Regions from separate parts of the Glaciecola sp. 2405UD65-10 genome, predicted to be linked through region 2. Evidence: predicted binding sites of a transcription regulator. Region 2 holds the regulator's gene; the other holds the start of a gene.
The links. The regulator NrdR, encoded in region 2, represses ribonucleotide reductase genes. The targets are predictions, from matches to a motif close to AAACACNANATNTNGTGTTT.

Region 1 (16,336 bases), on a different contig from region 2:
CCGGTTCGTAGTTAAGCGCACTAATATAGGCATTCGCTAAATTTAACGTTAACACTTGGTTCTGCGGCCTATGGCTCCAATGAGGCGATAATAAGTTTATCGCTTTTCTAGGGGTTTCAAGCTTAATGTAAATATCGGTCATTAAGTCAAGGTAGAACAGGTTTTCAGGGTCTTGACTCAGCAATGGGTCTAGTATTTCCTTTGATGCACTATATCGTTCTGATTCAAATAGACTCATAGCCAAGCCATATTTAAGGGCTTTTTGCTCAACCGTATTGCTGTTTGATAATCGATTTTGCAAAAACGGTATATTCCGTTCAGGAATAGTAATATAACGAGCAATCACACGCGCTTTAGCCAAATGAAAATCAAGGCTAGCGGGCACTCTTTTCTCACCATAACTTCTGGCGCGTGTAACCGTTTGTGCAATTCTATCTTCAGGTAAGGGGTGAGTTTGTAAGAATGCTAATTGGTTTGAACGTCCACGTGCTTGCTCAGCCAATTTGCCAAAGAAGCCAGGGGCTCCCTGAGGATCAAAACCGGCTCGGTATAATATATTAATCCCAATGTTGTCTGCTTCTTTTTCGTTATTTCGAGTAAAGTTGATTGAGGCTTGTTGAGAACCCGCCATACCGGCATTTACTGCCGCAATACCTGCTTCAGGGTCTGCTATAGCAAGCAATAAACCACCAATTAAGCTGGCTATTTGAAGTGGCGCTGAACGCTGTTGACTCTGCGCCCTTCGAGCTAAATGACGCTGGGTAACGTGTGCTATTTCGTGGGCGAATACCGAAGCAAGTTCGCTTTCGGTAGAAGCTTGAGCAATTAATCCGGTGTGGATACCTATATGACCACCGTAAAATGCAAAAGCATTTATAACAGGGTTGTTAATCATAAAAAATTTAAATGGAAATTTGGCGTTATCGGCTTCAATAACCAAACGGTTCCCAATCCCTTGGATGTATTCTTGTAGAACAGGATCTAACACTAATGGTGCTTGCCCGCGCAGTTGGCGCATTATGATATCGCCAATTATTCGTTCTTTATCAATAGTTAATACGTCAGACGCAACGACCCCTATTTCGGGCAATTGGTTCCGATTATTCTCAAATGTTTGCGCCATTGAATGCGCAACAGAGCTAATTAAGAAACTCATTGAGCATACTACTAATAATTTTTTTATCGATAAAAACTTCATGAAGCCGCAAATTTCCTACAATTGATTTAAGCACTCTACTTACATATAGACCGCTTACAATGAGCTTAGTTTCAGCATAACAAAAAATATTATAGTGTAGTTAAAAAATCTATTTATCACTGAGAGTATTTGTGCCTAAACTGATACACTAAATGCAAGCAGTAGAATGTTGACTAATCAAAAAGGAAGAGTGAATGTTAGGAGTTTTTGGAAATTGGTATAAACGCAAGTTTTCAGATCCCAATGCCTTAATGTTGTTATTGTTTATTTTGATAATGACAACGCTGTTGTATGTATTCGGTGAGATGCTAATGCCAGTATTAGTGGCTATAGTTATTGCTTATTTATTAGATGTACCAGTTTCTCGAATGGAAAAAATTGGTATTAGACGCTGGATAGCGACTTCTTTTACTCTATTTATTTTCTTTGTTATTTGTTTTATTACCGCTGTTAGTATCATTCCGATTATTTCTAGGCAAAGCGTGAATTTTGTTCAAGAAATACCGCTTATTTGGGATTCAACGCAAATATGGTTAACGAGTTTACCTGCAAAGTATCCATCGTTAATTGAAGTTGAGTACATAAAAACTGCAATGGCAGGGCTAAATGAGCGTGTAGTAGAATTTGGTCAGCAGCTATTGTCAGCTTCATTTAGCTCTATAGGCAATATTGCTGCATTACTTATTTACATTGTTTTGGTGCCGCTTATGGTGTTTTTTATGCTAAATGATAAACAGATTTTCGTTAGCAGCTTAAATTCTATACTACCTGCTGAGCGCCGTTTAATAACGCAAGTTGGCGAAGAAATGAACACACAAATCGCTAACTATATTCGCGGTAAAGTTATTGAAATAGTCATCGTTGCTTCGGTAACGAGTATAGCCTTCACTTTGTTAGACTTACGCTTTGCCGTTCTACTAGGCGTACTGGTTGGTTTTTCTGTTCTCATTCCATATATTGGCGCAGCGGTGGTTACCATTCCCGTGGCCATTGTAGGTTTATTTCAATTTGGATTAAGTTCTGAATTTGGCTACCTAATGTTGGTGTATGCCATAATACAAGGTTTAGATGGCAACTTACTTGTTCCTATATTGTTTTCAGAAGCGGTAAGTTTACACCCTTTGTATATTATAATTGCAGTTTTATTATTTGGCGGGCTCTGGGGATTTTGGGGCGTGTTTTTCGCTATTCCTTTGGCGACCTTAGTAAAAGCTTTAATCACGGCTTGGTCAAACCCGCGATTAGAAGAAAATATTATTTTGGAAGATAAGTAGCACTGCAAATAAGTTTACCGCCTGCGCGGTAATGACGGTTGAGGTGCGTGAGCCATTCCCACGAAGGTGAGAACCTCCGAGGGAATTTTCTAAATTAAGACCCGTGCTAATGAGCTTACCGCCTACGCGGTAATGACAATGTGGGCGCTTAACTATTTAAATAGTTAAGTACCACTTCATGATGATCTTTAGTTTTAAACTTATCAAATACTTTACTTACTACGCCATGTTCGTCTATTAAAAAACTGGTTCTTACAATTCCCATATATTCTTTACCCATGAACTTTTTAAGTTGCCATACGCCAAATGCTTCGCAAACTTTATGATCTTCATCTGACAACAAGGTGAATGCTAGGTTTTGCTTAGTTTTAAAGTTGATTAACCGCTTTGGTGCGTCAATCGAAATACCGAGTACTTCAACGTTATGCTCTGATAGCGCTTCGAGGCTATCGTTTAGCCCATTTGCTTGAACAGTACAACCAGGAGTGGATGCTTTAGGGTAAAAATAAACAAGCACTTTTTTGCCAGCAAAATCACTTAATGAAACCGACTCTGAATCTTGGTTAAGTAGCGTGAAAGCCGGAGCGGTTTGTGTTTCTTGTATCATCTATGAATCCTTATTAAAGCGCTAAAATAATTATTGTAAACGATGTAGGAACAAGTTTACCAACTATCAATATAATGATTATTGCTAGTGTCATTAGAATGGCTAATTTTGCCATGTAAACCTAATTCATTAAGTAAGTGTTTAATGTGGGTATCAAAGCCATCTAAATCAATTCCTTCAGGCGCAGATAAAATCATTTTGCATTTAAGGGTTCTTACGTCATCAATCAATACCGTTTTTTGGCGTAAAGCATGCACCGATACATTAACTTGGCTCAAAGCCTGGGAGACCTTTTGCATAACACCGGCTGCATCAGTACCGGAAAAATCAAGATTAATATATTGCCCAATATTTTGCTTTTGATGGCCCGATGTACGCTTAAGCATGCATAATAGGGAATGTTCAACGCACAATTGCGACAAATCAATTTCGACCAAGGTAATGTCCGCAATATGACCGCTTACAATCATGGTTAATGAAAAATCAGTTCCATACAGCGCATGGCGACTGTCTAAAATATTGCAATTATGCTGACTTATTTGCGCTGCGATTATATTTAAAGCCGCCATTGAGTTGGGACCAAGAATGTTAATAATTAATTGTTGAGACATGAATAAGTTTATCCTAATTATAGCCATTTTATATTAGCAAAAAATACCCAGCAGGCGATCATGAATTCTTTTGTGTGTACGAATTAGATTTTATTACTATAAATCTATAAGAAAGCTTGTTTTTAAGCTCTTAGGCCTCTAATATTGCGCATTGATTAAAAGGGGAGTAATGATGTTTCAGGGCAGTTTTGTCGCATTAGTGACGCCAATGTTAGCGTCTGGCGAAGTAGATTATGAAAGTCTTGAGAAGCTAGTGGCTTTTCATATCGAAAATAACACACATGGCATAGTAGCCGTAGGAACTACAGGTGAATCCGCCACTTTACCTTTTGATGAACACATTAATGTTATATCGAAAATTGTTGAATATGTGGCAGGAAAAGTGCCTGTTATTGCCGGTTCAGGCGCAAATGCGACTGATGAAGCTGTTTTCTTAACTAAAGAAATTGCAAAGCTAGGTGTTGATGGTTTTTTAAGCGTTGTACCTTATTACAACAAACCTCAGCAAAAGGGCTTAATTGCCCACTTCAACGCGGTAGCAGATGCATCAGAACTTCCTCTTATTCTTTACAATGTTCCATCAAGAACGGTGCTAGATATGCAAACCAGCACGGTAGTAGAACTTGCAAAGCACAAAAATATAGTAGGAATAAAAGATGCAACGGGTGATTTGACTCGTTTAGCCGAGCTACAAGCTAATCTTCCTAAAGATTTTTTATTATTTAGTGGTGACGACGCCACCGGTTGTGAATTTATGAATAGTGGTGGTGACGGTGTCATTTCAGTTACCGCGAACATCATGCCAAATAGCATGTCGAAAATGTGTGAATTCGCGCTTGCCGGTGATAGCAAAGCATCTAAAGCAAGCGATGAGCCATTAGAATCGCTTCACCAAACCTTATTTATTGCTCCAAATCCTGTAATGCCGAAGTGGGCTTTATACAAAATGGGATTAATAAAAACACCTAATTTGCGTTTGCCGATGGTATTACCTGAACTAAATGAGCAAGCTGCAATCGAACATGAGTTGAATGTACTGGGATTAATAGAAAAATAAATGAATAAACAATTTCTCATCACCTTATGTGCGGCCGTAGTGCTTAGCGCATGTTCAAGTCCAGGTTCGCGTGAGCGAGCAACTGGCGATTACGATTATTTGGATACCAAAGGGCTTGACGAAGGCTTTCAAACGCCTGAAGAGCTTGATGCGCCTACGCGCTCTAACAGATATGATATTCCTAATTTAGACACAAGTGAGTCACGCACAGGCTTAATTGGAGATCAAGTTAGAGTTAGTTCTCCTCGACTTGTGTTACCGTTAGTTGCAGGCTCGCATGTAGAAGAGGGCAGTGAAGATGCCACCGTTTTGTTTGACCAAGTTGACGACAGCCAAGCCTTGGAAAAAACAATTTGGGATAAGGTACTCACCTACCTTGAGCAAAATAATATTGGCGTTGAAAGCTTTGATGAACAGAACAATATACTAGTAACCGATTGGGTAATTAGTAAAACGGAGTTAGATTCCAGTTGGTACGAATTCTCAAGTAGCTATGTAGAGCAAGCTAAAAGGTTCAAGTTGTCATTAGACGTGGAACCTCACGGACGTACAGCGGCGCTTACAAATGAAATTATTGCTTACATTGATGTTGATGGAAACGAAGCACTCAATAAGCTTGATCCAATAGCGAAGCGCAGTAATGAAGTAAACTTTTTAAACTACATTATTGCTGAATATGATTTTGGGCTTCGTTTAGCGCAAACCCAGCGCATTGCAAAAATTAGAGATGGTTTTAATTCTGAATTAGGGATTAACGGTGCTGATGAATCTACTATTATTGTAGACGCCCAATACAACAATACTTGGCCTCGTTTGTTGTTGGTTTTGCGTAAAATGGGCTTTGATGTAATTGACCTAGACCAATCCTCAGGCATCATGTTTGTTGCCTACAAAGGCCAAGAAGAAAGTTGGTATTCAGGTTGGTTTAGTAAAGACGAGTTGTCATTAGATAAAGAAAATTATCGTATCTTAGTAGAGCGAGTGGGTGCAAAGACTAGCGTTACGTTCAAAGATGATGAAAACATTGCGTTTACACCTAGCCAAATTACTGATCTATTCCCAGTATTTAAAGACTACATGGCTTCAGACAACCTTGATATTTAGTAGATAAATAAGAAGAGAGCACTAAACATGCAAAAAGTAAGTGAGCTGTATCGCGGAAAGGCAAAAACGGTATTCGTAACAGAAGATCCTAATAAGCTAATTTTAGAATTTCGAGACGATACATCGGCATTTGACGGTGAGAAAATTGAACAACTAAGCCGCAAGGGTGAGGTCAACAATAAATTCAATCACTACATTATGCAGCAACTAGAAGAAGCCGGAGTTAAAACCCAAGTTGAATCATTACTTTCTGACAACGAAAGTTTAGTGAAGAAGCTTGATATGATCCCCGTTGAATGTGTTGTGAGAAATTTTGCGGCCGGATCTCTATGTCGACGCTTAGGCGTTGAAGAGGGCTTAGCACTAAGCCCTCCAACGTTTGAATTTTTCCTTAAGAACGATGCTTTGCATGATCCTATGGTAAACGAAACTCATGCCATTTCATTTGGCTGGGCAACGGAAGACCAGATTGAGCAAATGAAGGTACTTACTTTTAAGGTAAATAGCATTTTATCTCCTCTATTTTTAGACGGCGGTATGTTGTTAGTTGATTTTAAATTGGAATTTGGTGTAGATGCTGACGGAAATATAGTATTAGGCGATGAATTTACGCCCGACGGCTGCCGTTTGTGGGATAAAGACACTAAGAAAAAATTAGATAAAGACAGGTTCCGCCAAGGCTTAGGCTCGGTGGTAGAGTCGTACATTGAAGTAGCTTCAAGAATAGGCCTCGATTTATAAACAATAAAAAGCCCTCATTTTGAGGGCTTTTTATTGTTTCGTTTCTATCAGTTAAGTATTTGATACACTAATACTCAATTTTGATTTCAATATTGCCTTTAGGGTGCGTGCAACAAGTTAAAATTTCATCGTCATCTATAAACGCTAAAGGGTCTAAGTTGTATTCAACACTTCCTTTTAACAACTTTGTACGGCACACTCCACAAAACCCTTCCTTGCAGTTGAATTCTGTATCAATGCCGTTTCGTTGCAAGGTTTCTAATATTGTTTCACCTGCTCTATGAGTATATTGCTTTTGCTCTAAAGTGATACTCGTCTGAGGTTTCTCAGGACTTTGAGTATCACCGGCTAAGTGAACCTTAGAATTGGGTTGTAAAGGCATTTAGATTAACCACGTTTAATCGTTATAGATCAAAATCGTCAAAGTCACCCGCGCTTACTTCCGCGTCAATTTGCGACACCAAGTATGAACTCACTTCTACTTCTTGTGGTGCTACTTGCACGTTGTCTGAACTTAAATAATTATTCATCCAAGGCAGGGGATTACTTTTACTTTCAAATTCAGTTTTTAAGCCAATTGCTGCCATACGTTGGTTGGCAATAAACTCAACGTAATCACACAATATTTCTTCATTGAGGCCCAGCATTGAGCCATCTTTGAACAAATATTTAGCCCACTCTTTCTCTTGTTGAACTGCCGTTAAGAATATTTCTCGAGCTTGGTCTTGGCATTCTAAAGCAATTTCAGCCATTTCTGGATCATCATTTCCCTTACTCCACAAATTTAGAATATGCTGAGTACTGGTCAAATGAATGTTTTCATCGCGTGCAATTAAACGAATGATTTTAGAGTTACCTTCCATCAATTCACGCTCTGCAAATGCAAACGTACATGCAAATGAAACATAAAAACGAATGGCTTCTAGTGCGTTAACTGAATTCATGCACAAATAAAGTTTTTTCTTTAGTTCGCGCATGTTAACAGGGTAGGGTTTACCTTCGTCTTCGTAGGTACCTTCGCCTTGGCTTTGATAAAGTTGCGTCGCAAATATAAGATCATCGTAATATTGCGATATATCGCCCGCTCTGCGCTTAATTTCGTCATTTACCACAATGTCATCAAATACGGAGCTAGGGTCGGTAAATAAATTTCGTAAAATATGCGTGTATGAACGTGAGTGAATCGTTTCAAAAAATGACCAAGTCTCTACCCATGTTTCAAGCTCAGGTAAAGAAATGATAGGTAAGAATGCGATGTTCGGAGAACGGCCTTGAATTGAATCAAGTAAGGTTTGATATTTCAAGTTAGACGTGAAAATGTGTTTTTCAGCATCAGTTAATTTTCCAAAATCTACACGGTCTTTACTAACATCTACTTCTTCTGGACGCCAAAAAAAACTGATTTGTTTTTCAATCAGTTTTTCAAAAATAGGGTGCTTTTGTTGGTCATAGCGCGCTACATTGACAGGGTTTCCAAAAAACATAGGTTCACGCATGGTGTCGATTGTTTTTTGGTTAAACGTCGTATATTTCATTAATTAATTGCCCGATTATAAAGTTAAGCTAGAAATTTATTATTATCATTTTAATACAGAACAGTAAGGGTTGCGTATTGCTAATTCAAACTAAAAACCAACAATACGCGATTTAGGTGTACCCTATATTTTACAGGCTCCGCCAGCGCAATCATCATCTTCTTCAATAATGACTTCTTGTGCGTTTGAATTTGCTTTATCTATTGCTAATTCAGCATCAGATTTATCAGACGCACCGTCACGAGTGTTATGGTAATACAAAGTCTTAATGCCTAATTTGTAGGTGGTTAACAAGTCTTTTAACAACACCTTCATAGGTACCTTGTTACCTTCGTATTTCCCTGGATCATAACTGGTATTTGCTGAAATGGTTTGGTCTATAAATTTCTGCATTATAGCAACCAACTGTAAATACCCATCGTTAGATGGTAAATCCCAAAGCAACTCGTATTGGTCTTTAAGACGCTTGTATTCAGGTACAACCTGTTTCAATACGCCATCCTTACTCGCTTTTATACTAATGTGACCACGTGGCGGTTCAATACCATTGGTTGCATTAGAAATTTGAGAAGAAGTTTCAGAAGGCATTAGAGCCGATAAAGTACTGTTGCGTAATCCATATTTTACAACGTCTTCGCGTAATGCATCCCAGTCATATTGAAGCGGTTCGTTACAAATTTTATCGAGATCTTTTTTGTAGCTATCAATGGGCATAATGCCTTGAGAATAGGTAGTTTCATTAAACTTAGGACATGCACCTTTTTCTTTCGCCAAGTTGTTTGACGCACGCATTAAGTAGTACTGAACCGCTTCAAAAGTTCGGTGAATAAGCGGGTTAGCACTGCCGTCTGAGTATTTAACGCCGTTCTTAGCTAAGTAATACGCGAAATTAATTACGCCTATTCCTAAGGTACGTCTACCCATAGTAGCGTTATAAGCAGCTGGAACAGGGTAATCTTGGTAATCTAATAATGAATCTAAGGCTCTAACTGACAGTTCAGCCAATTCTTCTAAATCATCTAAACTTTCTATTGCACCTAAGTTAAATGCCGAAAGAGTACAAAGCGCAATTTCGCCGTCAGGGTCATTTACGTGTTGTAGAGGTTTAGTCGGTAGCGCTATTTCTAAACACAGGTTGCTTTGGCGCACAGGTGCCACTTTAGGATCAAATGGGCTATGCGTATTGCAGTGGTCAACATTTTGTAAATAGATACGGCCAGTGTTTGCGCGTTCTTGCATAAATTGACCAAACAGTTCAATGGCTTTAACACGCTTTTTGCGAATACTGGTGTCATTTTCGTATTTTACGTACAGGCGCTCAAACTCATCTTGATCGGCGAAGAAAGCATCGTACAAGCCTGGTGTATCAGATGGACTGAAAAGCGTTATGTAGTCATCTTTAATCATGCGTGAGTACATTAACTTGTTACATTGAACACCATAATCTAAATGACGAACGCGGTTTTCTTCAACGCCGCGGTTGTTTTTAAGCACAAGTAGGTTTTCAATTTCCATATGCCATAAAGGATAAAACAAGGTTGCCGCGCCACCGCGCACACCGCCTTGTGAACAGCTTTTAACGGCAGTTTGGAAGTACTTATAAAAAGGAATACAGCCTGTGTGGAAAGCTTCACCACCTCGGATAGGGCTGCCTAATGCTCTAATTCGCCCAGCGTTGATGCCAATACCCGCACGTTGGCTTACATATTTAACAATCGCGCTAGCAGTTGCGTTGATTGAATCAAGGCTATCGCCGGTTTCAATAAGTACGCATGAACTAAATTGGCGAGTAGGGGTGCGAACACCTGCCATAATTGGCGTTGGTAATGATAGCTTGAACGTTGATGCGGCATCGTAGAAACGTTTAACGTAATCTAAGCGCACATCTTTTTCATACTTCGCGAACAAGCAAGCCGCTACCAATACATATAAAAATTGCGCACTTTCGTAAATAGCGCCACTTACTCTGTTTTGAACAAGATACTTTCCTTCCAATTGCTTTACAGCAGCGTAACTAAAGTTCATGTCTCTTGAATGGTCTATAAAACCATCCATAAGTGCAAACTCTTCTTCGGTATAATCATTAAGCAAATGTTCATCATATTTGCCTTGCTCAACCATACTTTTCACTTGCTCATATAGTTTAGGTGGCTCAAATTGGCCATACGCTTTTTTACGAAGATGGAATATCGCTAGGCGAGCAGCCAAATACTGATAATCAGGGGTTTCCGTAGTGATTAAATCAGCCGCTGATTTAATCATAGTTTCATGGATTTCTTCGGTACGAATACCGTTATAAAATTGTATTTGGGCTTTGATTTCAACTTGAGATACAGAAACGTCGTCTAGACCTTGTGCAGCCCAAGTGACTACTTTGTGGATTTTTTCTAAATCGATTGGTTCTTGAGAACCATCTCTTTTAGTCACTAGCAGGTTGTTATTCATATTAAATATGCTCTTTTAGCTCTTGTTACACGCCTACAGTGAATACTGCGACATGTTTTATTAGTCATTTTAGCGGAGTGCAGCACAAATCATTCTTTAGAATAAAGTATTCCAAGATTTTGACTCATGTGGTTAGGCACAAGATAGTGTGTCTTGGCTTGTATTGCAATCACTATATGTAGTGTTTTTTAGAAATGCGGTGTCAAAAAATTGACAGCTAATTTATGGGTTAGTATGAACTAACCCATAAATAGTAATTAGAAATGCGATCGTATATATGCAAGATATTTCGTAAAGTATTTTTGCTGAAAAAATAGCTTAATTTGGTCTATATTTTTTTATACTAAAAATTTAATCATTATCAGTAATTAGCATAAGCGATGAAAATAAAATCAGACTTTGTATTAATTTTAAAAAGCAAGTGAAACTTATGCGTTAAGCGGCAGTTGGCAAACGACAAAGTAATTCACATCTACGTTTTTGTTGTCAATATAATAAGCTTGAGATATTGGATTAAAATGCAGGCCAGTTATAAATTGAGGGCATAAATTGCTTGTCTCAATCATCTTAATTAATTCAGCTGGCTTTATAAATTTACTATGATCATGCGTGCCTTTAGGCACCATGCCTAAAATGTACTCCGCCGCCATTATCGCCATTAAGTATGACTTTATGTTTCTATTAAGCGTTGAAAAAATAACAAAACCGCCCGGTTTAACAAGTTCAGCACAGGCTTGAATAACAGATTTTGGATCTGGCACATGTTCTAGCATTTCCAAGCAGCACACTACATCATAGGATTGTGCATGCTTATTAGCCCAGTCTTCAGCCGTTGATAAAACATAATTCACATCAACTTTGGACTCTAAGGTATGTAATTTAGCGACCTCTAAAGAGGCGTCAACCATATCAAGACCAGTTACATTCGCACCTTTATTTACTAATGCTTCTGATAAAATACCACCACCACAACCTACATCAATTACCGTTTTATTAAAAAGGCCGCCAACAGCCTCCTCAATTAAATCAACACGTAAAGGATTTATATCATGTAATGATTTGAATTCACCTTCTTTGTCCCACCAAGAACTCGCGAGTTGTTCAAATTTTGAAAGTTCAGAGGCATCAACGTTGCTCATTATATATTCCTTAAGACGGGCTACTATTGCGAAAGTATAGATATTAATAATACCTCAGTTTATTCACGCGTTTTAATTTTTTCTAATATTACATACTTTTAGTTTCGCAATAGTGTGAATTTTAAACAGTCTAGGGTGTTAAGTAACAATTAGGCTGCATTTTAGCTCTTTTACACGCACGAATACGCTACTGTTTTTATCAAACTAGTGTTAGTATTATGCTAATAAACGTTAATAATAACAAAGTTATCGGTTCAGTAAGACTAACGTTCATTTATATAATGAATAGCGTCAGAAAAAGCATCGATAGAATAAAAGGAACATTTGGTTTATGTCTGATAATGCCAACGAAATTTCTCCCATTAACATTGAAGAAGAATTAAAAAATTCTTACCTTGATTACGCTATGAGTGTAATTGTAGGGCGTGCCTTACCTGATGTAAGAGACGGTTTGAAACCTGTTCATCGCCGCGTATTATTTGCAATGAATGAACTTAAAAACGATTTCAATAAGCCTTATAAAAAATCCGCAAGGGTTGTTGGTGACGTAATCGGTAAGTATCACCCACATGGTGACTCAGCGGTTTACGATACCATTGTTCGTATGGCTCAGCCTTTCTCACTTCGCTACATGTTAGTTGACGGCCAAGGTAACTTTGGTTCAGTAGATGGAGACTCAGCCGCAGCAATGCGTTATACCGAAATACGTATGGCAAAAATTGCGCATGAATTACTGGCTGACTTAGACAAAGAAACCGTTAACTTTGTACCTAACTATGATGGCCAAGAGCACATTCCAGAAGTGCTGCCAACTAAAGTACCTAACCTATTAGTAAATGGCTCGTCAGGTATTGCTGTTGGTATGGCAACAAATATACCGCCACACAACTTAAATGAAGTTATTAACGGTACTATCGCATTAATTGAAAACCCTGATATGTCGATTGAAGACTTAATCGAATATATTCCAGGTCCAGATTTCCCAACGGCAGCGATTATTAGTGGTCGCCAAGGCATTATCAACGCTTATAAAACGGGCCGAGGTAAAATCTATTTACGTGCGAAAGCTGAAATAGAAACAGAAGATAATGGTAAAGAAACTATTATTGTTCATGAAATTCCATACCAAGTTAATAAAGCTCGCTTAATTGAAAAAATTGCTGAGCTAGTTAAAGAGAAGAAGGTTGAAGGTGTTTCTGCTTTACGCGACGAGTCTGATAAAGATGGCATGCGTATTGTTATTGAAGTTAAGCGTAATGAATCTGCTGAAGTATTATTAAACCACTTATACTCCTTGACCCAGTTACAAACTGTGTTCGGCATCAATATGGTTGCCTTAGATAAAACACAGCCTAAAGTATTTAACTTAAAAGAAGTACTTGAAGCGTTTGTTTTACATCGCCGTGAAGTAGTAACTCGTCGTACCGTATACGAGCTTAAAAAAGCCCGTGACCGAGCTCATATATTAGAAGGCTTAGCTATAGCCCTTGTTAATATTGACCCGATCATTGAACTAATTAAAGCTTCTAAAAGCCCTGCTGATGCTAAAATGGCATTAGTAGCAAGTGGTTGGGATTTAGGTGATGTATCGCAAATGCTTGAAAGAGCAGGTGACGATGCGGCGCGTCCTGATTGGTTAGCTGACGAATACGGTATTCGCGATGGTTTGTACTATTTAACCGACGAGCAAGCGCAAGCTATTCTAGATTTACGTTTGAACAAGTTAACCGGCTTAGAGCATGATAAAATTCTTGCTGAATACCGTGATTTGATTGACGTAATTGCGGAACTTTTAGAAATTTTAGGCAGCTCTGTACGTTTAATGGAAGTAATTACAGAAGAATTAGTCAAAGTTAGAGACGAATTTGGTGATGAACGCCGTACTGAAATAACCGCAGCTAGCCACGACATTGATATTGAAGACCTAATTGAGCGCGAAGAAGTTGTTGTTACACTTTCACGTGAAGGTTACGTTAAGTATCAAAAACTGTCAGATTACGAAGCGCAGCGTCGTGGTGGTAAAGGTAAGTCAGCAACGAAGATGAAAGATGAAGATTTCATTGAACGATTACTGGTTGCTAATACTCACGATCACATTTTATGCTTCTCAACGCGTGGGCGCTTATATTGGTTGAAAGTGTATCAACTGCCATTAGCTAGCCGAAATGCGCGTGGCCGTCCTATTGTTAATATTCTTCCATTAGAAGAAAACGAACGTATTACTGCAATACTGCCGATTCAAGAGTTTGAAGCAGGTAAATTTGTATTTATGGCAACGGCAAACGGAACAGTTAAGAAAACTGAATTGACTTTATATTCACGTCCACGAGCTAACGGTATTATTGCTGTAAACCTAAATGACGGTGACGAACTTATTGGCGTAGATTTAACTGACGGAAGCAGCGAAATTATGCTCTTCTCAGATGCTGGTAAAGTAGTGCGTTTCTCTGAAGAACAAGTAAGAGCAATGGGCAGAACAGCTTCAGGTGTTCGCGGTATTAGAATTGGTGAAGACGAACGTGTTGTATCTTTGATTGTACCGTCAAGCGATGGTGACATACTTACCGCTACAGAAAATGGCTATGGTAAACGTACACCAGTTTCTGAATACCCAGCTAAGAGCCGTGCAACGAAAGGTGTTGTTTCAATCAAGGTTTCTGAACGTAACGGCTCAGTAGTTGGCGCTGTTCAAGTTGATGAAAGCAATGAAATGATGCTAATTAGCGACCAAGGCACATTAGTAAGAACGCGCGTTTCTGAAGTATCGTGTGTGGGTCGAAATACTCAAGGTGTTCGTTTAATTAGAACAGTTGAGGGTGAGCATGTAGTAGGGCTCCAGAAAATTGATGAAGTAATTGAAGCAGAAGAGCTCGAAGAAGCTGAACTTGATCAAGAAACATCAGAAACTACAGTAGATTCATCTGGCGACAAACCGTCGGATTCACAAGAAAGTGACCAAGCGCCTGACACAGAAGCTTAAATTTGGTTAACAATGTGAAACTTTGAAAAGGGCAGCTAAGGTATTTATACCGCTGCCTTTTTTTACGTAGGAAATCTCAATGAGTATATATAACTTTAGCGCGGGGCCAGCAGCATTGCCCCAGGCAGTATTAAAAAAAGCCCAAGCAGAATTACTTGACTGGAATGGGCAGGGCACTTCGGTAATGGAAGTTAGCCACAGAGGTAAACCTTTTATTGCTGTTGCTGATAAAGCCGAAGCTGATCTTAGGCAGTTACTTTCAGTACCTGATAATTATAAAGTGCTGTTTTTGCAAGGTGGTGGACGCGCACAATTTTTCGCAGTGCCCTTAAATCTTGCCAAACGCGGTGACTTCGCCCAGCATTTAGTGTCAGGGCAGTGGTCTAAAGGGGCTGTAGCTGAAGCTTCTAAATACATGCGTAGTGATGTAGTAGCGAGCAACTATGAAAAAGATGGCAATATTTTTGTTTCAGATCCAAGCATGTGGTCAGTGGATCCAAATGCCGCTTATTTTCATTACTGCCCTAATGAAACGGTAGATGGTATTGAAATTAGCTGGGTACCCAAAACAGGTGATGTTCCGCTAGTTGCTGATATGTCATCAAATATATTGTCAAAACAAATTAATATTGCCGATTACGGTATTGTGTATGCTGGTGCACAAAAAAATATTGGTCCTTCAGGATTAGCGGTAGTTATTGTTAGAGATGACTTATTGTCATACAGCCGCGCTGATACCCCTGCCATATATGATTATGCGCTACAAGCTAAAAAAGATAGCATGTACAATACACCACCTACCTTCTCATGGTATTTAGCGGGTTTAGTTTTTGAGTGGTTGCTTGAGCAAGGAGGCATTCAAAATATTGAAGCTATGAATGCAAAGAAATCATTAACCCTTTACGACTGTATTGATTCAAGCTCTCTTTATACCAATCATGTTGCGCCGCAATATCGTTCAAGAATGAACGTTGGTTTTCACTTAGCTGATACCAGCTTAAATGACGCGTTTTTAAGTGCCGCTGATAAAGCTGGCTTGAAAGCGCTAAAAGGGCATCGTGATGTTGGCGGCATGAGAGCAAGTATATATAACGCAATGCCTTTAGATGGCGTTGTGGCACTTACTGAGTTTATGCGCGAATTTGAAAGGACGAAAGGCTAATGGAACAACTAACTCTATCCCCAGTAAAAGAAGTTTCGGGACAGGTAAATTTGCCAGGAAGTAAGAGTTTATCAAATAGAGCCTTACTGCTTGCAGCCTTAAGCAAAGGGCAAACACGCCTTACTAACTTACTTGACAGTGACGACATAAAACACATGTTGGTTGCTTTGAAGCAATTAGGCGTAAAGTATGAACTGAGTAATAACAATACAGAATGTGTGGTAACTGGCGTTGGTGGTAAATTTTCGTCTAGCGAACCACTAAGTCTGTTTTTAGGTAATGCGGGTACTGCGATGCGCCCCCTTTGCGCCGCACTAGCATTTTCAGACGTAGACCTAGAGCTTACGGGTGAACCCCGCATGGAAGAAAGGCCAATTGGTGACTTAGCTGATGAACTAATAAATGCTGGCGCTAACATTACGTATTTAAAACAGGCGGGTTATCCCCCTTTAGCAATTAAGCCGGCTGAAATTACCACCAGCG
Region 2 (16,336 bases):
TACTTACTTCAAGCTCGTATGGTTTATCATCTAAACGAAGGTCAACTTTACCCACTGCGCCGGTCATCATGCCTATATTGGCGTAGTCAATACCGTAATTATCTAGGGCCGTTAGTACACTTGTACGATGCTCTTCTGATACGGTAAACAATAATTCGTAATCATCACCGGCGGTTGTGGCATACGCTAACGCTTGTTTTAAATCAGTTACGTTAGTACCCAATTGTTCAGAAATAGGCAATTTTTCTAAATGGATGATTGCTCCTGTACTCGATGCTCGCATAACGTGCTGCAAATCTTGCAACAAGCCATCAGAAATATCGATACATGAGGTCGCCAATCTTCGCAAAGTAGTTCCAGCAAGTACTCTAGCGCTTGGGCATGAATGTCTATTCACCAAATACTCGCGCGCCGCGCTATCGCTAACTTCAAGCTTGCCAAGTAAAATATCAAGGCCAGCTCCAGCATCACCTAAACAACCGGTTACAAATATCCAATCACCAGCATTCGCACCTGAGCGCGTTAATATACTCTGTGGTGGCACTATGCCTTGTGCGGTAATGGTAATTGATAAAGGCCCTTTAACAGTGTCTCCACCTATTAATTGAACCGAATAATAATCACTTAATTCAATTAACTTATCAGAGAATTGTTGCAGCCATGTTTCATTAGCCTCAGGCAGCGACAAAGACAAACTTATCCAACTTGGTTCAGCGCCCATAGCCGCCAAATCACTCAAGTTTACAGAAATAGCCTTGTGCGCAATATCACTTGCTTTTGTGCCAGCAAGGAAATGCACGCCTTCTACTAGGGTATCAGTTGTGGTTGCTAGCAGTTGGTTTTCAGGCACTTGGGTAATAGCTGCGTCGTCTCCAATGCCAATAATCACGTCTTTTCGGGCAATATTTGACGACGCAAAGTAGCGCTGAATTAAATTGAATTCATTCAAAACTTAGCTTCTTTCGTCTTTACGAAGTGTTTTTACAGCTTTATCAAGCGCGCCATTAATAAATTTATGGCTATCTTCGGCACCAAATGATTTCGCTAGCTCAATTGCTTCGTTTATTACCACCTTGTATGGTGTATCCATACGAAGTGTTAATTCAACAGTAGCTAAACGCATAATAGCTTTTTCGATAGGATCCATTTCTTCCGGCAACCTTCCTAAATAAGGCTTATACGCTTTATCTAGGGCTTTAACATCAGCGCTAGCGCCTTGCAAAATGGCTTGAAAATATTCCATATCGACTTTGCTCATGTCGTTAGTGGTAACTATGCTCAACTCAACTTGAGACATATCATTACCACTCATTGACCATGCATACAAAGCTTGTAACGCAAGCACGCGGGCTTGCTTTCTATGAGCTGGTTTCACTTATAGCGCCTCGTCAATAGCCGCTAATACGTTAACCATTTCAAGTGCACCTAACGCAGCTTCTGAACCTTTGTTTCCGGCTTTAGTACCAGAACGCTCAATAGCTTGTTCAATAGAGTCAGTCGTTATAACACCAAATGATACAGGAAGCGTTGCATCTAAAGAGACTTGAGCAAGGCCTTTGTTACACTCACCCGCTACGAAATCAAAGTGAGGTGTACCGCCACGAATTACAGCACCTAATGCAATGATGCCATCAAATTTACCACTAGCAGCCGCTTTTTTAGCTACAATTGGCAACTCATAAGCACCGGGTACGCGAATTACAGTGATGTCGTCAGTGTTAACTTCACCGTGACGCTCTAAAGTATCCAAAGCGCCGTCAAGCAAACTTTCTACAACAAAGCTGTTGAAACGAGAAACAATAACAGCAAATTTCTTACCTGTTGCGCGAATGTTACCTTCAATAATGTGCATTTATATGTGCTCCTATAAAAATCGGCGCGAATTGTAGCACAAGCCAACGCCCTTTAGTGTACTTTTTAGTACAAATGTTCAACAAGTTAAATTTATTTTTCGTCGTGTATATATTCTACAACTTCAAGACCAAAACCTGACAAAGCAGAATATTTAACGGGCTTACTTAATAAACGCATTTTCTTAATACCCAAACTAGCGAGTATTTGACTTCCCACACCTACAGTACGCGATGAACCTTCCCACACTTTGCCTTTAGCAATGCTGTTGTTGTCTTCCGCTTCAAATTGTTTGACTTGTGATTCAAGATCTTCTTTTTTACCTAATACAACAATAACGCCATTTTCTTTCGCAATACGTTGCATAGCGCTGTCTAAAGACATAGACCTATTAATAGCACGTGTAGAGCCTAAGAGATCACTTAAAGAGTTTTGCAAATGCACTCTCACCAAGGTCGGCTCAAGTTCACTAATTTCACCTTTTTGCAAAACAAAGTGTATTTGTTCATCAATCACATCTTTATAAGTGGTTAAGGTGAACTCGCCGTGCACGGTAGGCAATTTACATCTTGCCACTTTTTCGATCGTAGTTTCATTTAAATTACGATACTCAATCAAATCAGCAATAGTGCCAATTTTTAAGTCATGTTGCTTAGCGAACTCTTCAAGTTCAGGGCGTCTTGCCATGCTACCATCAGGATTAAGTATTTCGACAATCACACCGGCTGGCTCGCAACCTGCTAATCTGGCTAAATCAACACCGGCTTCAGTATGGCCCGCACGATTTAGTACCCCTCCCTCTTTTGCAATTAATGGGAAAATATGGCCGGGTTGAACAATAGATTCACTGGTCGCATCTTTTGCTACTGCAGCTAGCACTGTTTTTGCTCTGTCGGCAGCTGAAATACCGGTGGTCACACCTTCTGCCGCCTCAATAGAAACCGTAAAATTAGTTGAAAACTGTGCGCCATTATTATCTACCATAAGGGGTAGCTTTAAGGTTTCACAACGCGCTTGCGTCATAGGCAAACAAACTAAACCGCGTGCATGGGTAACCATAAAGTTAATGGCTTCGGGCGTTACGTGCTCGGCCGCCATGATCAAATCGCCTTCATTTTCACGGTCTTCGTCATCCATTAAAATGACCATTTTGCCCAATTTAATGTCTTCTAATATTTCTGCCGTTGTATTTAATGCCATTGCTTATCCGTTATTGTTGTTCGTAATTATTGATTATTATTTTAAATAGCCGTGCTGCGCTAAAAATTCCATACTAATATCTTTCTTGGTAGGCTCAGCGGCTTTATCACCTTGCAATAAGCGCTCTAAGTAACGCGCAATTACATCAACTTCTAAATTAACCTTTGAGCCTGCCGTGTAAGTGCCAAATACGGTTTCTTGCAGTGTATGGGGAATTAGCCATAGCATGAATGATGCACCGTCTACCTCGTTTACGGTTAAGCTTACGCCATCAACCGTTATTGAGCCTTTATGCGCTATGTACTTTGCAATTTCGCTAGGCGCTTTAACCCAAACTTCAATATAGTTTGTGTGTTTATTGATTCTTTCAACTGCACCCACGCCATCTACATGCCCACTCACAATATGGCCACCAAAGCGACTATCAGCGCGCATGGCTTTTTCTAAATTGACTTGTGTATTAGTTCGGTAATCGGCAAAGGCGGTGTGCTTTATTGTTTCGGAAGATACGTCTGCCGCGTAATAATCTTGCCCCATGTCAACCACGGTTAAACAAACACCGTTAGTTGCAATGCTATCACCCAAATGCACATCAGCCATATCTAGCTTACCCACGTTAACAACTAGCCGATAGTTGTCACCTAAGTCAGTTAAGCTCGAAATGGTTCCTACTGATTCTATAATACCTGTGAACATGTTTGTGTAATAACCTCTTCAGCGTAATTTATTGTCTTCAATTAAAACGAATGGTGGTGCGTATGTCAGGCCCTACTTTTGTAAGGTCAGTAATTTTGCCTTTACGAGCGTTTGACAAAACTTGTGGTGACGTAAAATTAGTCAAGTGCCTACCTTGCTTACCTAGTAAAACAGGCGCTTGATAAATTATCAATTCATCTACCAAGTTATGATCTAACAAGGCACCGCTCAAACTCGCCCCGCCTTCTACCCATAGCCTATTAATTTGTAATTCGCCTAAGGATGACATAAGCGCATGTAAATCAACAAATTCTCTACTGCCGCCCTTTATACTTGGCAACTGTTTTTGCGTAACTTGCGCATGATTTAAATTTTCATTATGCGCAAGATTATAAACTAAGCTTGGGTGGGCGTCGTTAAACAATTTATAGGCCTTAGCGTTAAGGCGATTTTGGCTATCAATAATAACACGCAAGGGTTGTTGCTCTCGCCATAGAAATTGCTCAGCAATGGCGCTTTCTAGTTCATTTACTCTTACATTAAGTTGGGGGTTATCAGCAATAACGGTATCAGCACCTGATAAAATAGCACATGAACTGGCGCGCTGAGCCTGAACATCACGCCTTGCTTGCGGGCTTGTAATCCATTTGCTTTCGCCGTTTTCTAATGCGGTTTTACCGTCTATGCTAGCGGCAAGTTTTACAGTTACGAAGGGCTTATTGTTATGCATTCTATGAAAAAAGTGTTCGTTAAGCTTTTTCCCTTGCTCTTCCATTAAACCTGATTGAACTAAAATACCCGCCTGTTCAAGTATTGCGATGCCTTTGCCAGCCACTTTAGGATTAGGATCGGTGCAAGCAATAACAACACGCTTTACTCCCGCATTCACCAGCGCTTTTGCACATGGCCCTGTTCTGTTGGTATGCGCACACGGCTCAAGTGTTACGTAAGCACAAGCATCTTTTGCCAATGTGCCAGCTTGCTGTAAAGCGTTAACCTCGGCATGGGCTTGCCCTGCTTTAACATGAAAACCTTCGCCTACTACTTGCTTATTTTCGCCTACAATTACGCAGCCAACGTGAGGGTTGGGTGTTGTGGAATAAGTACCCTTTTGCGCTAAGCGAAAAGCCAATGCCATCATTTGTGCGTCAAAAGGGGTAAATAAATTAGTCATCTGATAAACGAGCTATTTCTTCGCCAAACTCTTTGACGTCTTCAAATGAGCGATAAACAGAAGCAAAACGCACGTAGGCGACTTTGTCGAGTTTTTTCAGTGATTTCATAATTAATTCACCAATAAACTCGCTGCTCACTTCGCGTTCACCCGTTGCACGAAGCTCAGATTTAATTTTAGCAATGGTTTGATGTACTGATTCGGTGCTTACTGGGCGTTTTTCTATTGCGCGCTGCAGGCCAGCGGCAAGTTTATCTTCGTTGAAAGGCTCGCGAGTTAAGTCACGCTTAATTACTTTAGGCATCACCAACTCAGCCACTTCAAAGGTAGTGAATCTTTCAGTGCACTCTAAACATTGGCGTCTGCGCCTAATTTGCTCACCGCCAGCCACCAATCTAGAATCAATCACTTTGGTTTCTTGGGCACTACAAAATGGACAAAACATGGCACATTACTCCTAGTATTTTAGCGCTCACGGGGTAAAAACACGCTTTTACAAAACGCTTCCCGTGGTATTAAAAAACAACAAAGCCGGATTACTCCGGCTTTATTTTTAATCTTGAATCTCTGTATTAGCCATATACAGGGAACTGTTCACATAAAGTAACAACTTCTTTGCGCACGCGCTCTATCACGCTTTCATCGTTAATGTTGTCAAGCACATCACAAATCCAGTTTGCTACCTGCGATGCTTCAGCTTCATTAAACCCTCTGCGTGTTATTGCAGGTGTTCCTATTCTAAGACCACTTGTTACAAATGGAGAGCGAGGGTCATTAGGTACTGAATTTTTATTAACCGTTATGTTAGCACGACCTAGGGCTGCATCGGCATCTTTACCTGTAATTTCTTTATTGATTAAGTCCAATAAGAACAAGTGATTTTCTGTACCATTTGACACTACAGTATAACCACGATCTTGCAGTACTGAGCACATTGCCTTGGCATTTTTTAACACTTGTTCTTGATACGTTTTAAACTCAGGCGCTAAGGCCTCTTTAAATGCAACCGCTTTAGCCGCAATCACGTGGCACAAAGGGCCGCCCTGATTACCTGGGAATACTGAACTATTTAATTTTTTATAAATAGTCTCATCGCCACACGCTGATAAAATCAATCCACCACGAGGGCCGCCAAGCGTTTTATGAGTAGTAGTGGTTACCACATGAGCATGAGGAAGCGGGCTTGGGTATATACCCGCCGCGACTAAACCAGCAACGTGAGCCATATCAACCAACAAGTACGCGCCTACTTTATCAGCAATTTGTCTAAAACGAGCCCAGTCAACAATGCCCGAATAAGCTGAGAAACCACCAATAATAAGTTTTGGCTTATGCTCAAGAGCTAAAGCTTCAACGTTGTCGTAGTCAATTACACCCGTTTCAGGGTGTAATCCATACTGAACTGCGTTGTATGTTTTACCTGAAAAGTTAACATGAGAGCCGTGAGTTAAGTGGCCGCCATCAGCTAAGCTCATACCTAATACGGTATCGTTAGCCTCAATTAAGGCCATAAACACGGCTGTATTGGCTTGTGAACCGGCATGTGGTTGTACGTTTGCGTAATCACAATCAAACAATTCTTTTGCGCGGTCAATAGCTAATTGCTCGGCTACATCTACATGTTCACAACCACCGTAATAACGTTTACCTGGGTAGCCTTCTGCATATTTATTAGTTAACTGAGAGCCTTGCGCTTCTAATACGCGAGGGCTGCAGTAGTTTTCAGATGCAATTAATTCAATGTGATGTTCTTGACGCTGCTTCTCTGCCTCCATAGCTGAGAACAACTCAGGATCAAAATCGGCGATATTCATATTGCGTGAAAACATAAAAGGCTCCTATGGGCGCTAAAGTGTGTAGCGAATCAAAAATAAGGGTATAAAAACGCCGATATTGTAGCGTTTTTATTCACTTTGTATAGTGGCTATTCTGAATAACTAATAGCCATTGTGTAAACTTGCTGAATTTCTTTATGCGCGGTGTTTACTTTGCTTGCTCTAAACGTTTAATTCTTTCTATCATTTTTGATAGTTGGCGGCTATAAACCGTATTTTTCTGCCACTCTTTGCTAGGTAAAGCAGGCATTCCCGATGAATACACACCGGCTTCTTTAATAGATTTCGTTACCATAGAGTTGCCGGTAATTTGTACTTTATCGGCAATATCAATGTGCCCATTTATAGCGCAGCTTCCAGCAATAACCACATATTTGCCAATAGTTGTACTGCCGGCAATACCCGTGGCACCACATATACAAGAGTGGTCACCCACTTCTACGTTATGCGCAATATGCACTAAGTTGTCAATAATCACGTTTTTACCAATAATGGTGTTGTCTAAAGCGCCTCTATCTATGGTGCAATTGGCACCAAATTCTGTATCGTCGCCCACCGTTACGGTACCTGTTTGAGGTATTTTTACCCACTGGCCTTTGTCATTAGCATACCCGAAGCCGTCACTTCCTATTACGGTGCCACTATGAATAGAAACGCGATTACCTAACTCCACTCTATGGTATATGCACACATTTGCGCGCAAGTTAACGCCATCACCTAAAATAGCGCCCTCACCTACAAAGCAATTAGGACCAATAACACAGTCATTGCCTATTTGTGCGTTTTGCGCAATTACGGCTCCGTGTCCTACACTCACATTGGCGCCAAGTGTAGCGCTTGAATGTATTGTGGCGCTGCTTGAAATATCGCTAGCTTGCACAGGCGTGTTATCAAGTAATTGTGCGGCCTTCGCAAAGCCTACATAAGGGTTTTCAACTATAATTGCGTTGCCTTGGTAAGCTTCGGCATCTTTAGCACCTAAAATAACGCCACCGGCTTTGGTATTGGCAAGATCTTTTGCATATTTACTATTTGATAAAAACGACATTTGATGCGCTTGTGCTGTTAGCAAATTTGCCATTTCAGCTATTTGTGTAGTTTCGTCACCTTTAACGGTGCCACCAATGTGATTAGCAATTTGAGCTAATGTCATCATCGACATATTGCATTCCTATATAAAATGTAAATTTAAAGACTGTTTATGCGCTAATGGTAACACATTTTTTTTCACTTACTTAAGCGAGTAATCTAGACTACAATACTGCCCTTAGCATTTGACTACACCGAAAGGTTAAGGTCATTATGAACAGCGCTTAAATGCAGGAAAACCAATAAGATCACTGCACGAGCGCTCTCAATATCACGTCAATAAAATAGGTACTTACATTCGCATGGCTCAATACGTATACAGTATGCATAGAGTGGGCAAAATTGTTCCACCGAACCGACACATTCTTAAAAATATTAGCTTAAGTTTTTTCCCTGGCGCAAAAATAGGCGTACTTGGTTTAAACGGAGCTGGTAAATCAACCTTACTTAAAATTATGGCCGGCATTGATACCGATATTGAAGGTGAAGCAAGGCCCCTTACTGACTTAAAAATTGGTTACTTACCGCAAGAACCGAAGCTTGACGAAACAAAAGATGTACGTGGCAATATTGAATTGGCAGTAGCTGATGTAATGGATGCGCTTAAACGTATTGACGCAGTATACGCCGCGTATGCCGAGCCAGATGCTGACTTTGACGCCTTAGCAAAAGAGCAAGGCGAACTTGAAGCCATTATTCAATCTAAAGATGGTCATAACATTGATAACGTCCTTGAGCGTGCTGCCAATGCTTTGCGCTTACCGCCTTGGGATGCCGATGTAACTAAGCTGTCAGGTGGTGAGCAGCGCCGTGTTGCACTGTGTAAACTGCTACTTGAAAAACCTGAAATGCTGTTGCTAGATGAACCTACCAACCACCTAGATGCAGAATCGGTGGCGTGGCTTGAGCGCTTCTTGCATGACTACGAAGGCACGGTAGTGGCTATTACCCATGATAGATATTTCCTTGATAACGTAGCGGGATGGATACTAGAACTTGACCGCGGTGAAGGTATTCCATGGGAAGGTAACTATTCGTCATGGCTGGAACAAAAAGATGCGCGATTAGAGCAAGAAGAACGCGCTGAAAACGCTCGCCAAAAGTCAATCAAGCAAGAACTTGAATGGGTACGTAGCAATCCGAAAGGCCGCCAAGCGAAAAGTAAAGCGCGTATGTCACGCTTTGAAGAGCTCAATACCGGTGATTACCAAAAACGTAACGAAACCAATGAGCTGTTTATCCCGCCGGGAGAACGTTTAGGTGACAAAGTAATTGAAGTACAGCATCTTAAAAAGTCATATGGTGACAGGCTATTAATTGATGACCTATCATTTACGGTTCCTAAAGGCGCAATTGTAGGCATAATTGGCGCTAACGGCGCGGGTAAATCAACCCTATTTAGAATGCTTACCGGCAAAGAGCAAGCTGATTCAGGTGAAATTGTAATTGGTGATACCGTTCAAATTGCGAGTGTTGAGCAATTTAGAGATCATATGGATGATACTAAAACAGTATTTGAAGAGCTTTCTGAAGGCCAAGACATTATTAAAATTGGCAACTTTGAAATAAACAGCCGCGCTTATTGTAGCCGCTTTAACTTTAAAGGCTCTGATCAGAAGAAGTTCATAAAAGACTTATCAGGTGGTGAGCGAAATCGAGTGCACTTAGCCAAACTATTAAAGTCAGGTGGTAATACACTTTTACTCGATGAGCCAACCAATGATCTAGACGTTGAAACCTTGCGCGCACTTGAAAATGCCATTTTAGAATTTCCTGGCTGCGTATTAGTTATTTCGCATGACCGTTGGTTCCTTGACCGCGTGGCGACTCATATTCTAGATTATAGAGATGAGGGTAAAATTAATTTCTACGAAGGTAACTACACTGATTATGCCGCATGGTTGAAAGATACCTACGGACAAGATGTGGTAGAACCGCATCGTTTAAAGTACAAAAAAATTGGCTAGCATTAAGCCCATATCAATAAAAAAGGCGGTAGTGAAAACTACCGCCTTTTTTTATACCTATATATGCTGTCCTAGGCTATTTTTTCTATTAATTCATGCACGGTTTTAACGGGAATAATAGTTGCGCCCAAGCCCTCCATTGTTTTGTGGTAGTTTCTATGTGGGATATAAATTTCAGTAAAACCATGTTGCGCCGCTTCTTTCACACGCGGAACACCGCTATCAATAGGGCGAACATCGCCATTTAAGCTAAGCTCTCCCATAATGCAGGAGCTTCTTGGAATAACAAACTCGTTTAGTGAACTTAGCAACGAGGCAACCAATGCTAAGTCAATACAGGTTTCTGACTCATCAATTTTTAAACCGCCAACAATATTGAAGAAAGTATCATGGTATATTTTTGTTTTGGTATGCTTACGCAACACGCCTGTGAGCATTTTGATACGGTTCATGTTCAAACCCACGCATACACGTTGAGGATACTCTGCTTCGGTTTCTGTGGTTAAACACTGAATTTCTAAAAGCAGGTTTCTATTCCCCTTACGAATACAGGTAATAGTTGCCCCCGGTGATGCGGTAGATGAACCCGATAAAAATATTTCGCTGGGATTATCTACACTCAACATGCCGCGTTCGCTCATGCGAAATATCCCCACTGTGTCTATATCCCCGAAACGGTTTTTATTCGCTCGTAAAGTGCGGATTTGCCCATCGTTAGTATCAATATGCAGCAGGGCGTCAACAATATGAACCAATGTTTGCGGCCCAGCAATTTCATTATTTTTGTTCACGTGCGCAATAATGAACATGGTCACATCATTTTGCTTGCAGTACTGAGTAAGCGCTTGTGCCGCGGTTTTTACTTGCGAAGGTGAACCAGGGCTACCGTTCGCAGCGTCGGTAACGACTGCCTGAATGGAATCTATTACCGCAAATTTGATTTGATGGGTATGAAGCTGTTCAATAATCGCTTCAACACTGGTTTCAGATAATAAGAACAGTTGATCTTCGTTATAAGCAAGCTTTAACCTATTCACCCTGTTTTTAAACTGCGATAACGACTCTTCAGCGGTACAGTACAATGACGCCATTCGCTGCGACATACGTGCCACTAGATCAGATAATAAGGTTGTTTTTCCAGCACCTGGATCGCCCGAAATGATATTAACTGAGCCTGTTGTCATGCCACCGCTGAGTACGCGGTCAAGTTCACCAATGCCCGTTAAGCTTTTTTCTGCTTCTACTGAGGCGACTTCATTTATTTTTTTAGCACCGCCAGAGCCTGCGCCTGCGTATCCCGCTACCGCTGAGGAGCGCTTCGCGCCTTTGGTTGCAGGCTCAATTGTAAACTCCTTTAATGAGTTCCAGGCGCCGCAAGTGCACTGCCCTTGCCAACGTGCGTGCTCTGCGCCGCAATCTTCGCATACAAATGCCGTCTTTCTTTTTGCCATCTATTATTTAAACCCTTTCGCGCTAAATTGCTTTTTATTGAAGTTTACGCGTAAACTCCTAAAAGAAAATCGAAAACTTTCCGATAATATAAAAATATGGAATCCTTGTTCACAAATAAACTCATACCTCAGCAAGACGACTTACTGGCTTATAGGCCAATAATAGAGTCGTTAGCGCCTATGGTAAATCGCGCAAGTTTTAACGCCGAATTTGACAGGCGCACTAACGCGATCGCGTCTGATACCCGCTTTTTAGTTAAAATGGAAATTAAGCGACTCGCCAAACCTTGCATTCGTTCTATTGATTTGCGCACGGTTGTTAAAGATGATTGCCGATTATTTCAGCATCATGGCGTTGCGCATTATTTAAATGTTAACGGAATTTTGCTTTTTGAGAAACTGGTAAAGCGATACGGTGAATATACCTTTGGGGTTTATGAAGCTGTTATAGCTGAAGCACAACGCGAAAAGCGCCAATTAATGGATACGCAAAAACGCGGAACCGCCATGGTTGAACTAAGCATGCCTGATGAAAAATACATCACGCCCTGCCAAGACTTACTCAACTACCCTATTCGCAAACAAGAACGTTTAAATTATGTGACCCCCATTGAAGTGTTTTTTGCTGATAACAGCAGCGCGCATGCCAGTACGCTGGACATTTCCGGCCATGGCCTGCGTATTCGCTTAAAAGATGCTGAGGTGCTAAGCAAAATTAAAGCAATAGAGCCTTTGTATGTGGTATTTAGGGGTTTGGATAAAAATCATGGTTTAAGCCGTGAATCTATAGAGTACCAAGTACTTAATATAAGCGGTGATCAAGACAAAGCTTCGGTACATTTGTATCGAGATGGTTCTTTAAATCCCTTGTTTGATGAGTTTGTAGTCGATTTAATTAAACTACATAAGCATCGCTATAAAGTGAACCTAGATAACGTTGAAATGGCAATGGCGAGTAAAATTTACGAGCAAAGCTTTGCCAACAACACCCCTAGCCTGCCGGTATTCGTATGCCGTGATAAGAACGATTTCTTTTATGCAAAGTATGCAAGCATCAACACCAATAATAAGCCTATACTCGATTATTGGATGGATGAACGCGGTAATCAGCTAATAGGATTTATGTTAAATCCTGCTCGTATTCACAAGCTAATGAACGCTAACAGCGCTTACCCCCATGTAACTATTTATAGTTTTAACCACGTAAAAGACGAAAAAACCTATTTTTACTCGGCGTCTGAACACGATCTCGCAAAATATCCTGAACTTAAAACAACATTCTTTAGTTATGGATCACGCAAAGCGAGCTGGCGAGTATTTCATGTGACCATTACCGATGTTAAGCCTAACGATGGCTTTTCACCTAGCTCTATTCCCGATGGCGTTAGCAAAAAAACGGATCGCCTTAATCGCGCTATGACGCCAAGGCTAACCGCCAAGTTAAGCCCTATAAGCGCCATGCTCAGTGTGACCGATATTACGAGTGAAACAGCGCAAGAGTGTTATCAAATACGCAGCCTTCATAAACATAAGATAAAGCTTCTCAAAGCCTTCGGTCACGCACGCAATAAACTACCTGAGTTGGTTGAGGCGTATCGTCACAAGCAAAAAGAGCTGCGCAGACAAACTCGTTATATACTAAGAACGCCCGTTATTTTGCAAACGAATACGCAATATATTCAGGGTATTACAGAAGATATATCAGTAAGCGGTTTGAAAATTGAATTAGACGAGCCTTTTATTCAGCGTTTAAACACTAAAATTGAAGTCACTTTCATTAAACTTCAGGAAATTACCGCACAGTTTGAGCTTAAAAATCTGCATTACCGTGTAGTGCATATTAATATTGATAAACACGTAGTGCATCTTCAAGCTATTTCGATGGATGAAATGAGCGTGGCTGAGTCATTCTTTAGCCAATTAATCACCAACAATTTTGATAGACTCACACCGGTGAATCCCGATGAATCGGTTCCGGGCATCAGTATGGCCTTGCGCAATATTCATTCGAAAAACAGCCCGCAATTTTGCACCTACGTTGAGAAAAAGATGCAGGGTTTCTTGCCGTCTATGTCAACCGTGAGCCAAGTACGCGCAGAATGGATGGACTTTCTTCACCATAATAAAAGTTTATCGCAGGTAAATTTAAGCTGGCTTTACCAAGATATTGATAACGGAAAAGACTTTGTTAATCAGGCCCTAAAACTACTTAAAATAGATCCAAGGCCTACCAAAACTGAAATTTTTGTTGCCAACCCGAACCGTAAAAGTGCGTCGTTAAATGCGGTAAAAGCATTGTGGCAGTATCAGTTCCCGCATCATAGAGCTAGGCAAAGCTTTATTAAAACCGCGCTTGTGAATGGCTCATTCTTAGCGTTTAGCGTAACAATAAACAAAGCGCTAAAACCTGATTTAGAAAAAATCGAGCAAGAGCTACTCTATTTAAGCCAGCACGCTATTCATAAAGCCACCTACTTTGAAGAGCGCATGTGGGATATAGCGGGTGCGCTATTTTTAACTGACATTACCAGCGAAGTGCTAGCACGATACAATATTGAAGCACCCAGCGAATAGCGTATGTACTTCACTGTTTTAAGCAGTAAAGTAGCCCCTCAAAGCCGCAATATTGAATACTTGCATCAGCCTGCGCCTTTACCTTCGGCTTGGCTTTATACGCTACGCCCAGTTGAGCGGCTTCCATCATGAGTAAGTCATTAGCACCATCACCAATAGCCACTGTTTGTTGCTCTTTAATTGCATGAATGCGCTGTTGCTCTAATAAAATGCTACGCTTCATTTCACCGTTTACAATGTCACCTTCAACGGTGCCATTTAAGGTGCTGCCATTTATGCCTAGGGTATTACTAAACGCTTCGCTTAACTCAAAGGTCTCTTTTAAATAATTAGCAAAATAGGTAAAGCCGCCTGAAGCGATGACCGTTTGCCAACCATTGGCTTGCAATATTCGCATGGTTTTTGCGAAACCGGGATTTACCGGTAAACGCGCTTTTAATGAAGCGAGTGCATCAACTTCGATTCCTTTTAAGCAATCTACCCTAGCAAATAAGCTTTGGTTAAAATCAAGCTCACCGCGCATAGCTCGTTCAGTTAATTCGCTTACCTTTTCGCCCACGCCAGCTAGCGCTGCTATTTCATCAATACATTCCATATTGATGATGGTTGAGTCCATGTCCATAACAAGCAAGCCCGCTTGCTTTAAATCTACCTGACTCACCGCGAAGCAATCTACAAAAAACGCCGTTGATATCTCACTTAAATAAGAGGTACTTAGCAGTGAATCTGTACCACTATGGTGTAAGTTAACTATAACGGCTTGTTGGGCAAACTCTTTGTGCAAAGGATGAAGAGAAAAAGTAAATACGTTAACGCTTGGAAAGTACTGCTTAATCATTGCATTTAAGCTAGAAATATTAATGGCTTGACCCACCACCACCATGGCTTCACTTGTAGCAAAATGCTGAGCAGGTGCATGTGCTTTTGCAAGTAGTTCCCACTGCTTTTCTGGTGTAAATTGTAATGTTGAATCAGTTCGATTTAAAAGCTCAATAAGCAAGGCGGTTTGATGCGAAGTTTCAGGCGAAAAGCCTACTGATAATGGGTTTTCAGGCGATAACAAAATTAGCTCCAACAAAGGTGAAAAGCAGGTTCTTTTATAGGACGAACATAATACCTATTTCATGTTCACTGTAAACAAGTGCTTGGCAAATATCCGTTTTTACACTATGGTCAGATAACACAAGCTAGGGCAATTTGTGCAATAAATTAGGCTTTTATGCAAAAAAACGTTACCCACAATTATTCAATATTTAAGCGTATATCTACCCTGATATTGCTGCTTGCGTGTGTGGCTATTGCTGTAAACTTGTATTTAATGCACGAGCGCAATGCAAACCAGTGGTACTCTGTTGAATCAGAGCAGGTGGGCAGAAGTTTAACGCAACAAGCTGCCAAATTAGTTGCTGCCCCACTAGCTAGTGAAGATGAAGACTTGCTCGCGCAATATATTGAATTGGTTAATCAAGGGGTGTTTGTACAAGATGCCGTGCTGTTTAATCAATTTGGCGTGCGATATGCGCAACAAGAAACAGCCTTAAGTGTGCTTGATATTATGCGCCAGCAAGAAATTGAGCCGCTAGTATTTGTTGAAGATATTGTTATTAACGGTGAACTTATTGGCTACATCAAATTGGTTTTAGATAAGCAAGCCGTGACGCATCATCACCGTTCATTTAACCGCAATCAAATGTCGCAAACCATCTTAATTGTTATTCTAAGTATTATTTGTGCAGGTTTGGCAACGCGCTTATTTTATAAAATGCGTGAAGGCTATCGCATTAAAAAAGGACACGATCCAAGTAGCGCTTGGCCTACTTGAACCGTACTATTTACTCTTCTTTATTTACGGCCCTTTCTAGCGCTTAAGCTATCACCTGTTATACGAGTGCGCGTAGCTTTATTACTGCGGCTTGGACGGCCATTTTTAGAAATACTTTTCAATAAGCTTTGGCGGTCACTTACTTCAAACCCACGTTTAACCACCCGTTGAATGCTGGTCCCAATTAGGCCTTCAATACGGCTCACAGTGCGTTCTTCTTCTCGGCTAACAAACGATATAGCATTCCCTTTATTGCCCGCACGCCCTGTTCGGCCAATTCTATGCACGTAGTCTTCAGGTAAATAAGGTAAGTTAAAGTTAACCACGTAATCAAGCCCTTGAATATCAAGCCCTCGAGCAGCTACTTCAGTAGCAATTAACACCTGCAACTTAGCTGACTTAAAATCAGCTAAGGCGCGGCGGCGAGACCCTTGGCTTTTATCACCATGGCAAACAGCAGCATCGACTTTACTTTGCTTAAGGCTGGCCATTAATTTATCAGCTTGTTCTTTAGTAGCGGTAAACACTAATACTTGAAACCAGTTTTGCTCTTTCAATAAGGTGTTAAAAAGTGCAATTTTACGCGACTCTTCCACCGGATACATTACATGGTTAACGGTATCTGCCGTAGCATTCGCTTTACTAACACGAATTTCTTGATGATTGCGCAATATGCT

Region 1: nrdA (class 1a ribonucleoside-diphosphate reductase subunit alpha) is a predicted target of NrdR. The motif match lies at 10,740-10,759, and genes of this name have one in related genera.

What each region holds. Positions count from the first base shown of each region.
Region 1 is NZ_JBMEUF010000001.1:501,037-517,372, forward strand. Features, by position in the region: gene ACOI22_RS02250 (M48 family metalloprotease) at 1-1,198, opposite strand, end outside; gene ACOI22_RS02255 (AI-2E family transporter) at 1,393-2,472, shown strand; gene bcp (thioredoxin-dependent thiol peroxidase) at 2,621-3,079, opposite strand; gene ACOI22_RS02265 (glycine cleavage system protein R) at 3,136-3,690, opposite strand; gene dapA (4-hydroxy-tetrahydrodipicolinate synthase) at 3,863-4,747, shown strand; gene bamC (outer membrane protein assembly factor BamC) at 4,748-5,851, shown strand; gene purC (phosphoribosylaminoimidazolesuccinocarboxamide synthase) at 5,879-6,592, shown strand; gene yfaE (class I ribonucleotide reductase maintenance protein YfaE) at 6,660-6,974, opposite strand; gene nrdB (class Ia ribonucleoside-diphosphate reductase subunit beta) at 6,997-8,127, opposite strand; gene nrdA (class 1a ribonucleoside-diphosphate reductase subunit alpha) at 8,251-10,572, opposite strand; gene ubiG (bifunctional 2-polyprenyl-6-hydroxyphenol methylase/3-demethylubiquinol 3-O-methyltransferase UbiG) at 11,001-11,711, opposite strand; gene gyrA (DNA topoisomerase (ATP-hydrolyzing) subunit A) at 12,043-14,691, shown strand; gene serC (3-phosphoserine/phosphohydroxythreonine transaminase) at 14,771-15,853, shown strand; gene aroA (3-phosphoshikimate 1-carboxyvinyltransferase) at 15,853-16,336, shown strand, end outside.
Region 2 is NZ_JBMEUF010000003.1:300,002-316,337, reverse strand. Features, by position in the region: gene thiL (thiamine-phosphate kinase) at 1-949, opposite strand, end outside; gene nusB (transcription antitermination factor NusB) at 953-1,375, opposite strand; gene ribE (6,7-dimethyl-8-ribityllumazine synthase) at 1,376-1,852, opposite strand; gene ribBA (bifunctional 3,4-dihydroxy-2-butanone-4-phosphate synthase/GTP cyclohydrolase II) at 1,945-3,051, opposite strand; gene ACOI22_RS16605 (riboflavin synthase) at 3,088-3,747, opposite strand; gene ribD (bifunctional diaminohydroxyphosphoribosylaminopyrimidine deaminase/5-amino-6-(5-phosphoribosylamino)uracil reductase RibD) at 3,785-4,921, opposite strand; gene nrdR (transcriptional regulator NrdR) at 4,914-5,366, opposite strand; gene glyA (serine hydroxymethyltransferase) at 5,494-6,750, opposite strand; gene lpxD (UDP-3-O-(3-hydroxymyristoyl)glucosamine N-acyltransferase) at 6,905-7,918, opposite strand; gene ettA (energy-dependent translational throttle protein EttA) at 8,148-9,812, shown strand; gene radA (DNA repair protein RadA) at 9,884-11,263, opposite strand; gene ACOI22_RS16570 (PilZ domain-containing protein) at 11,369-13,837, shown strand; gene serB (phosphoserine phosphatase SerB) at 13,848-14,900, opposite strand; gene ACOI22_RS16560 (AhpA/YtjB family protein) at 15,057-15,659, shown strand; gene ACOI22_RS16555 (DEAD/DEAH box helicase) at 15,680-16,336, opposite strand, start outside.